2 linked regions of the Archangium violaceum genome follow. The protein of the gene in region 2 interacts with the protein of the main gene of each other region in a pairwise test. Links are inferred from orthologs where the notes say so. Each region holds a gene or a part of one and is shown on either strand. Other genes may lie near its edges.

Evidence for each region.
Region 1: the proteins of JQX13_RS23205 (region 2) and glnD interact in binary tests that used the Escherichia coli proteins (3 or more experiments, as listed by UniProt). The link is inferred for Archangium violaceum from one-to-one orthologs.

Annotation. Positions count from the first base shown.
Region 1 is NZ_CP069338.1:9,949,960-9,953,946, forward strand. What follows is about bases 740-3,987. They hold glnD ([protein-PII] uridylyltransferase), read right to left. Parts: upstream 3,631-3,987; coding sequence 940-3,630; downstream 740-939. Other genes in these bases: JQX13_RS42065 (TVP38/TMEM64 family protein), read left to right, coding at 740-939; JQX13_RS42075 (N-acetylmuramoyl-L-alanine amidase), read right to left, coding at 3,717-3,987. Outside these bases: more of JQX13_RS42065, read left to right, coding at 142-739.
Region 2 is NZ_CP069338.1:5,415,110-5,419,587, forward strand. What follows is about bases 795-3,794. They hold JQX13_RS23205 (P-II family nitrogen regulator), read right to left. Parts: upstream 2,469-3,794; coding sequence 2,121-2,468; downstream 795-2,120. Other genes in these bases: JQX13_RS23200 (hypothetical protein), read right to left, coding at 795-2,124; JQX13_RS23210 (bifunctional glycosyltransferase/class I SAM-dependent methyltransferase), read right to left, coding at 2,465-3,794. Also shown: JQX13_RS23190 (hypothetical protein), read right to left, coding at 1-29; JQX13_RS23195 (c-type cytochrome), read right to left, coding at 101-427; more of JQX13_RS23200, read right to left, coding at 523-794; more of JQX13_RS23210, read right to left, coding at 3,795-3,814; JQX13_RS23215 (GumC family protein), read left to right, coding at 3,983-4,478. UniProt on the Escherichia coli protein: P-II indirectly controls the transcription of the glutamine synthetase gene (glnA). P-II prevents NR-II-catalyzed conversion of NR-I to NR-I-phosphate, the transcriptional activator of GlnA. When P-II is uridylylated to P-II-UMP, these events are reversed.

The DNA.
Region 1 (3,987 bases), 4.5 Mb from region 2 along the record:
GTTGGGGGTACACGCTCTCCGTACGGGCGAGACTACGGCCTGCCCGCCCGGATGCTTCACTGTCAACAACACGCCACTACGCATTGCCGATTCCCGTTCGCTGTCCCACCTTTCACGCCAATCCAGCCCGGGAGGGTTTGCGTGAATGGTGGCGGCGGAGGCGGTCTGAAGGTCTGGCTCCGGATACTGACGCCCGTGTTGGCCTCGATCGCGGGGCTGACGATGTTGCGGCTGTTGGGGCCTGACTTCATCAACCAGAAGGAGCTGCACGGCTTCCTGGCGCCGATGGGGAAGTGGGCCCCGGTGCTCTTCGTCCTCTTCCTGGCGGTGCGGCCGGTGACGCTCCTGCCCGGCCAGGTGTTCACCGCGGTGGGCGGAATGATCTTCGGGACCCGGGCGGCGACGCTCTACTCACTGCTGGGCAGCTTCCTGGCCGCGGCGCTCATCTTCGGACTGTCGCGCTGGCTGGGCACGCGGCTGATGAAGCGCATGGCGGGCAGCCGCTACCCGGCGATCACCCGCGTGGCGCGCCGGCACGGCTTCAAGTTCGCGCTGCTCATGTGCATCAACCCGCTGTTTCCCACGGACGTGATGATCGCGGCGGCGACGGCCGCGGGGGCGCGTTTCTGGCCCCTGACGCTGGGCGTGCTGCTGGGCACCATCCCGGGCACGTTCCTCACCGCGCAGTTCGGCAGCGGACTGGCGCAGGGCCACACGGTGATGACGGTGGTGTCCGGCGTGGGGATGGTGGCGTCGCTGGTGCTGGGCGCGTTGCTCGGCCGCCGCATCTACCACGAGATCAACGAGGAGGCTCCGGCGGGCGAGGAGGAGCAGCACGGGAAGCGGGCCCCGAAGCGGGGTGCACCGCTCGCGGCGAAGGGGCAACTCGGCCGGCCCGCGATCTCCACCTTCCAGGAGCTCCCGCCCGCGGGCCCGTGATCAGGCGCGGATCTCCGCCCCTTCCCGCTCCAGCGCTTCCAGCGCCGCGGTGATCGCCCCCACCAACGCCGCCTCGTCGCCCGGGCCCTCCACCCGGGCGCCCTGCCGGGTGATGTAGAACGAGTCCATGGCGCGGTGGGCCTCGGTGGCCACCTTGGCGACGGCGATCTGCACGCCGGCCCGGGTGAGGGCGGAGGAGATGGCGTGCAGCAGGCCGACACGATCCTGCGTCACCACGTCCACCACGGTGAAGTCGCGGGAGGCGCGGTTGTCCACCGTCACCCGGGGAGGCACGGGCGGCAGGTGGCGATGCAGGAGCGAGCCCGTGCGGCGGCGGCGCAGCACGTCCTCGAGGGAGACCTCGCCCATGAGGACGCGCAGGAGATCCGTCCGGGCCATGCGCCAGCGCGAGCGCTCGAGCAGGTGCCCATGGGGAGGCCGCACGTCGAAGACGTCCAGCGCGAGCCCGTCCGAGGTGGAGATGATACGCGCGGAGAGGATGTCGATGCGGTGGGCGGACAACACGCCGGTGAGCAGCGAGAGCAGGCCGGGCCTGTCAGGGGCCACGAGGGACAGCTCGCTGTAGCCGGCCTCCGGGTGGTGGCGCAGGGCCGCGGCCAGCGGACGCTTCCGGGCGCACGCGAGCAGGCGCGCATGGAGCGTGGCGTGCGAGGGATCCGTCCCGAGGAAGTAGCGCTCGGGGAGCACCCGGCCCAGCTCGCGCGCCCGCGTCTCGCCGAGGACCCGGGCCCAGCGCGCATGGAAGCGCACACGCTCGAAGGGAGTCTCGCCCGAGGGCGCCGCCGAGCCGACCAGGTGGGCCCGGGCCTTTTCATACAGCTCGCGCAGGAGCTGTGCCTTCCACCCCGTCCACATGCGAGGCCCCACCGAGCTGATGTCCGCCCAGGTGAGGAGGTAGAGGCAGGTGAGCTTCTCCACGTCGCCCACGCTCCGGGCGAAGTCGGCGATGAGGGCCGGGTCGCTCAGATCGCGGCGCTGGGCGGTGTGGCTCATCACCAGGTGATCCTTCACGAGGAACTCGGCCACCTCGCGCTGGCGGGGCGAGAGGCCCAGGCGCTCGCCGAGGGCGACCATCAGCAACCGGCCCTTCTCCGAGTGGTTGCCTCCCATCCCCTTCCCCGCGTCGTGCAGGAGCATGCCGAGGTAGAGCGGGAGCGGATCCTTCAGGTCGCGCATCTCGCGGGAGAGCTCGGGCTCCTGCTCCACCAGGTCTCCGGCGCGAAGGGCGTAGAGGCGGCGCACGGCGAAGAGGGTGTGAACGTCGACGGTGTACACGTGGTACAGGTCGTGCTGGTGGTGGGCGGTGACGCGGCCGAACTCGGGCACCACGGCGCCGAGCACGCCGGCGTCATGCAATTCGAAGAGGCGCTCGCCCCGGGTGCCCGGCCGGGCGAAGAGGGCCTTGAAGGCGGCGGTGACGGCGGGCGTGGCGCGAGCGACCTCCAACGCGGGCAGGGCCTGCACCGCCTGCTCGCGGGCCCACGAGTAGAGGGGCAGACCGTTCTCCTCGGCGGTGCGGAAGAAGTCGAGGATGGAGGCGGGCTCCCGGGTGAAGAGGCCCGGATCGGACACGGTGAGCTTGCCGCGGAAGACCTTGAAGGCACCGAGCCGGCGCTCGGGAAGGAACGAGATCTTCCGGGCGAGGCGGAGCTCCTCGCAGCGGGCGATGAGCGCGTCGGCGGCCTGGCGCAGGGCGTTGGCGGCCAGGTAGTAGTCGCGCATGAAGGCCTCGACGGGCAGCACGGGGCCCTGCTGGTAGCCGAGGAAGCGCGCCAGCTCCTCCTGGAGATCGAAGGTGAGCCGATCCTCCTTGCGTCCGCGCAGGAAGTGGAGCTGGTGGCGGATGCGCAGCAGGAAGTCGCGGGCGGCCTTGAGGCGCGTCACCTGCGAGCCGGGCAGGATGGACTGCTGCAGCAGGCCGGTGAGGCCGCGCGTGCGGAAGCGGACGCGGGCGATCCACAGGGCCGTCTCCAGATCGCGCAGGCCGCCATCACCCTGCTTGAGGTTGGGCTCGAGCAGGAAGACGGAGTCGCCGAAGCGCTCGCGGCGGGAGCGCAGCTCCTGGACCTTGTCCTGGATGTAGGCGTCGGCGCGGTGGGCGAGGAGCGCGGGGAGGATCTTCGCCTCGAACACGTCGGAGACGGCGGCGTCGCCGGTGAGGAAGCGCGCGTCGAGCAGCGCGGTGCGGATGGTGTGATCGGCGTCGGCGGCGCGGACGCACTCGTCGGGGCCGCGGGCGCTCCAGCCGACGGCGCGCTTGAGATCCCACAGGAGCGTGGGGAACGCACGGGCCAGGGGCGCGACGGACGCCTCGGAGACACCGGGGCCGCGCAGCAGGAGCAGATCCAGGTCCGATTGGGGAGACAGCTCGCGGCGCCCGTAGGAGCCGAGCGCGACGAGGGCGAGACCCGGGGGCGCGTGGAGCTCGGCGGAGAGCTCGGAGAAGAGCCCCTGGACGAGCCGATCCGTGGCGGCGGAGAGGAGGCGGCAGGTGGACAGGCCGGCGGCGCCGCCCCGGTGGAAGGACTCGGCGCGGGCGTGGGAGTCGCGGAGGTACTCACGCGCGCGGGTCAATCGGTCCTCGGGCGCACCGGTGGGGAACCCGGGGAGCGAGCCGATGGCCTCGCGATGGCTGGACGGTGGCGGTGGCGGAATGGGCGGGACGCTCATGGCTGACTCGCAATCGCTCGGACGGGCCTGGCGACCCCGTCACGACCGAAGGATGCAAGAAGCGCCACGGTCCCGCTACTGCACCTTCACCGCACGTTCACCGTGGCCATCTGGCGGCGGCCACCCAGGAAGTCCTCCACGCCGTGAGCGATGGCCTGGGCCACTTCCTCCTGGTACGCGTCCGAGGCCAGACGCTTCTCCTCCTCGGGGTTGGACAGGAAGGACGTCTCCACGAGGATGGCCGGCATCTTCACGCCCAGCAGCACGTAGAAGAGCGCCTCCTTGGTGCCCAGGTTCTTCACACCCTTGTAGTGGCTGGACAGGTGGCTCACCAGGTTCTTCTGCACCTGGTTGGCC
Region 2 (4,478 bases):
GAGACGAGGGCGGGGGTGAGGGTACGCATGGGGGAATGCCTCCAGTCACGAAGGGGACGGGACGCAGGGAGGGGATATTCACCCCACGCCCGGAAGGGAATCAGCCCTTCTTGAGCGTGCGGATGTAGGCGACGAGCGAGTCGATCTGCTGCGGGGTCAGCTTGTCCTTGTAGGCCTTCATCTTCTTGTTGCGGTGGGAGCCCTCGGCGATGACCTCGCGGATGTCCTCGTCGGTCTGCGCCTGCTGCCAGGCGGCCTGGGAGATGTCGACGATGGACTCCTTCTTCCCCATCTGGGTCTGCGCGCGGCCATCCGGTCCGTGGCAGGACTTGCACTTGGCGGTCCATAGCTCGGCGGCGGCCTCGTCGGCGGCCTGGGCGGCGGTGGCCAGGGTGAGGGAGAGCAGCAGGGCGGACCGGATCTTCATGGGGGGTTCTCCAGGTGAGGCACGGCTCGGTAACGGGGCGCAGTGTCGACCGACAGGGCGGGCGATGGCCAGGGAAACCGCGAGAGATGGCCTGCTCAGAAGCCCAGGGCGCGGCCAGGCGGCACGAGCCAGACCTTCTCGAGGAAGCGCACCGCGCCCTGGTCCGCGGCGTGGTGCTTCACCGTCGCGGCCTGGAGCCCGAGCAGCAGCGCCAGCATCGCCAGTCCCGCGACCACGGGCGAGGCACCGGGCCGCTCCGTCCCATGCAGCCCCAGCCGGACGAAGACCCAGCCGGCCAGGCCGAGCAGCAGCACCAGCAGCAGCACCCCGGCCACCGGGTTGGGGATGCCGAGCAGGTTCAGCACGCTCGGGGGCAGGTAGCCCGCGCGCAGCAGCGGCACGGCCAGCCCGAGGACCACGTTGGAGACGTCATCGGGGACGTAGTTGACGAAGGTGGCCACGCCCGTGAACGCGATGGAGGCGGTGCACAGCGCCGCGGCCACGCCCGTCAGTGCCGGGTGGCCCGAGCTCCGCAGCCGCTCCAGCAACAGGCCCGCGGGCAGCAGCAGGAAGGGCACCAGCCCCGTCAGGTGGCGCGGGCCCGTCGTCCAGCCCCACGAGTCATAGGAGAAGGCCGAGGTGAAATACGTGTACCCGGCGAGCAGCGCCACCACGAGCCACAGGTGCGCCCGCATCTCCGGGCGGGCACGCGCCTCGCGCCGCAGCACCACCACGCCGGGGAGCGCGAGCAGGAGGAAGGGCGACAGGGTGAACAGGCCCCGCAGCGGCGAGAAGAAGGAGAGGGCGAAGGCGCGCGGGTCCGGGTAGCGGATGCCCAGGAAGCCGCCCAGGTGCCACGGTTGGTAGGCCGCGTCGTTGAGGTGCTTGTACCCGCTCTCCAGCGGATGTCCGAAGGCGGCCTGGTGGTACAGCATCAGCCCCACCACGAAGGGAAGCGCCCCCACCAGGGCCAGCCCGGTGCCACGTCCCAGGCGCGCCCACCGCGCGCGCGGCGGCTCCTCGCGCCACAGCACGCTCAGCACCGCGTACAGCACCAGTCCCAGCACGCCCAGCGCACCGGTGTACTCGGCGGCCACCGTGGCGCCCGCGCAGGCTCCCGCCACCAGGTAGCCCCGCTCACGCCACTCGTCGCGCGCGAGCCTCCACAGCGCGTAGAAGCCACCGAACAGCAGCACCGCCGTCGTCTGGTGGCTCATGAAGAGCAGCGAGTAGCTGAACGCCAGCGAGCCCAGCCCGTACGTCACCGTCACCGCGTCCGCCACCCCTGGCGACAGGTACGTCCCCAGGAAGCGGCGCACGAGCCACAGCAGCAACAGCGTGGGCAGCACCGTGAGGAAGAGCCGGCTGAAGAAGACGAGCGGCACCTCGCGCACCGCGAAGAGGAAGCCACCGCTCCATGCGCGCAGCGCCGCGTACACAGGCACCGCCGCGAACGACAGCAGCGGCGCCTTGGACGGGTAGTACTTCCCGTCCTTCACCGACAGGTCCCCGACGTAGCCGAAGTCCTGGAGCGCCCGGTTGATGTCCAGCGTGCCGTACTCCACCAGCGCGCGCGTCTGCCACAGCCGGCACAGCTCGTTGGGCGAGCGCAAACCGGGGTGGTAGGGGAACAGCAACACGTACAGCGCCACCAGCACAGCGTAGACGGCGCGCGGCGGGACCCCTGGGACACTCACAGCGCGTCGCTGCCGCGTTCCCCCGTGCGGATGCGCACGGCCTCGTCCACCGGCAGGACGAAGATCTTCCCGTCGCCGATCTTCCCCTCGTTTCCGGAGCGGGCCGCGCGCACGATGGCGTCCACCACGCGCGTCACCATGTCGTCGTCCACCACCACCTCCACCTTCACCTTGGGCAGGAAGTCCACCACGTACTCGGCGCCCTTGTAGAGCTCCGTGTGGCCCCGCTGCCGGCCGAATCCCTTCACCTCCACCGCGGTGAGGCCCTGCACTCCCACCTCGTTCAGGGCGTCCTTCACTTCATCCAGCTTGAACGGCTTGATGATGGCTTCGATCTTCTTCATTCGACACCTCCCGAGACGCGAGCCACCGCGAAGAGGCTCATGCCTACCGGCAGCTTCACCCGACTCTCGGCCTTCGCCAACAATGGAGCGATCCGGTCATAGACCTTGAGCTGCAGCTTCGGCACCGAGCGGCGGCGCATCACCCGGCTGTTCATGAACCAGCCCGGGATGCCCACCAGGTTCATCCACTCCAGCTTCTCCACCTCGAAGCCGTTGCCCTCCAGCACCTCGCGCAGGCCGGCCATCGTGTAGCGCCGGTAGTGTCCCACCGCCTCGTCGATGGACCCGAAGAGCGGAGGCAGCGCCGGTACCAGCACCACCACCCGCCCGCCCGGCGGGAGGATTTGACGGAAGCGGCGCACCGCCGAGGCATCGTCCGGGATGTGCTCCAGCACGTTGGACAGCACGATGGTGTCCAGCCGCTCGGCCTTCAGCGCCTCCCAGTCCGCCAGCGCCACGTCCGACAGGTACGGCCGCACGTGCGGCTTGCCCCGGAACTTGTTCTTCAGCCGGTCCACGTAGAAGCGGTCCACCTCGAGCGCGATGAGCAGCTCCAGCCCCGGCTCTATCTTCTCGGTGATGGTGCCGATGCCCGCGCCGATCTCCAGCACGCGCCGGCCCAGGTACTCACGGAAGCGCTGGCCCAGCCACGCGTTGTAGTTGCTGGCACCGTCCATGCGCTCCAGCGTGGTGTAGCCCTCGTGCTGGTTGTCCGCGTCGTTCTGCACCGTGGCGTAGCGCATCAGCGTGCGCAGCCGCGCCAGCTGCGTGGCCAGCGGCCGGCGCGGCGCCGTGTCCACTCCCACCGGGACCTCCGCCAGCCGGAAGAGCTGCGCCGCCAGCTTCACCACGATCTCCGCGTCCACCGCGTCATCGTCGCTGGTGAGCGACACCGACTTGAGCGCCGCGGTGCGGAAGGCCCGCTGGCCGCAGAGCGGATCCTCCAGCGATACGTCCGTGACGAACCGGGTGACGCGCCCCAGGGCCTTGTCCGCCAGCAGCTCCGGAGCCAGTCCCTGGAACCGTCGGTTTCCGAACACCGCGTCCGCCGTGTCCTCGCGGATGGGGCGGCACAGCGCCTCGCACGCCTCCAGGGCGTAGGCCGTGTCCGCGTCCTGGAGCACGGTGATTTCTCCCGTCACCCGTCCGAGCGCCGCCCGGATGGCCGCTCCCCTCCCAGGGAGGCCGGGGAGCACGTGCACGTTCGCCATGGGGGGCACCGTGAGCGGACCGTCCCCGGCGAGGATGACCTCGGCGCCCCGGGGGGCGAGCTCGTGGGCGAAGCGCGAGGCGACCGGAGCGGACTCGGCGGTGTAGGGGATGACGAACGAGAGCGACGGGTTCACGTCGCCGTGACTACCACACGGAAGGCGCGGGTGCTCGTATGCGTTCCCGTGGCGTAGTCGGAGGACTTCCGGGCGAGTCCAGGAAGATTGACCCCTCCGGCTCTCCCAGTGCAGTGTGCCCCCTTCGCCACCGATTGGACGCACCCGCGCCCCGGCATGGAGAACGACGTGGAAGAGGTGACACCGACCGAGGCCCCCGAGGCAGAAGAGCCCACACTGGACGTGATGCAATACGTCCGCGCGCTCTGGCGCCGCAAGTGGCTCATCCTCGGTGTGACGGTAGTGATGATGCTGGTGGGCGTGTTCTACTCCCTGCGCCAGCCCCGGATCTACGCGGCCAGCACCTCCCTCATCATCGACGTCGCCGCGCCCCGCGTGCTCGACACCGATGTCAAGGAGGTGATGGGCGACGAGCGTGGCAACTACTGGGCCAACAAGGAGTACTACCAGACGCAGAGCGAGGTCATCACCTCGCGCGCGGTGGCCTCCCGGGTGGCGGACCGGTTGGGTCTGCGCAACGACCCGGCCTTCCTCGGGGTGGAGGGCATCAAGGACGAGGCGGCGCGCAAGAAGGCCATGGAGTCCATCGACGCGGTGGCGCTGGTGCGCTCGCGCATCGCCGTCATCCCCTCGTCGAACTCGCGCGTGGTGCGCATCGTCGTGG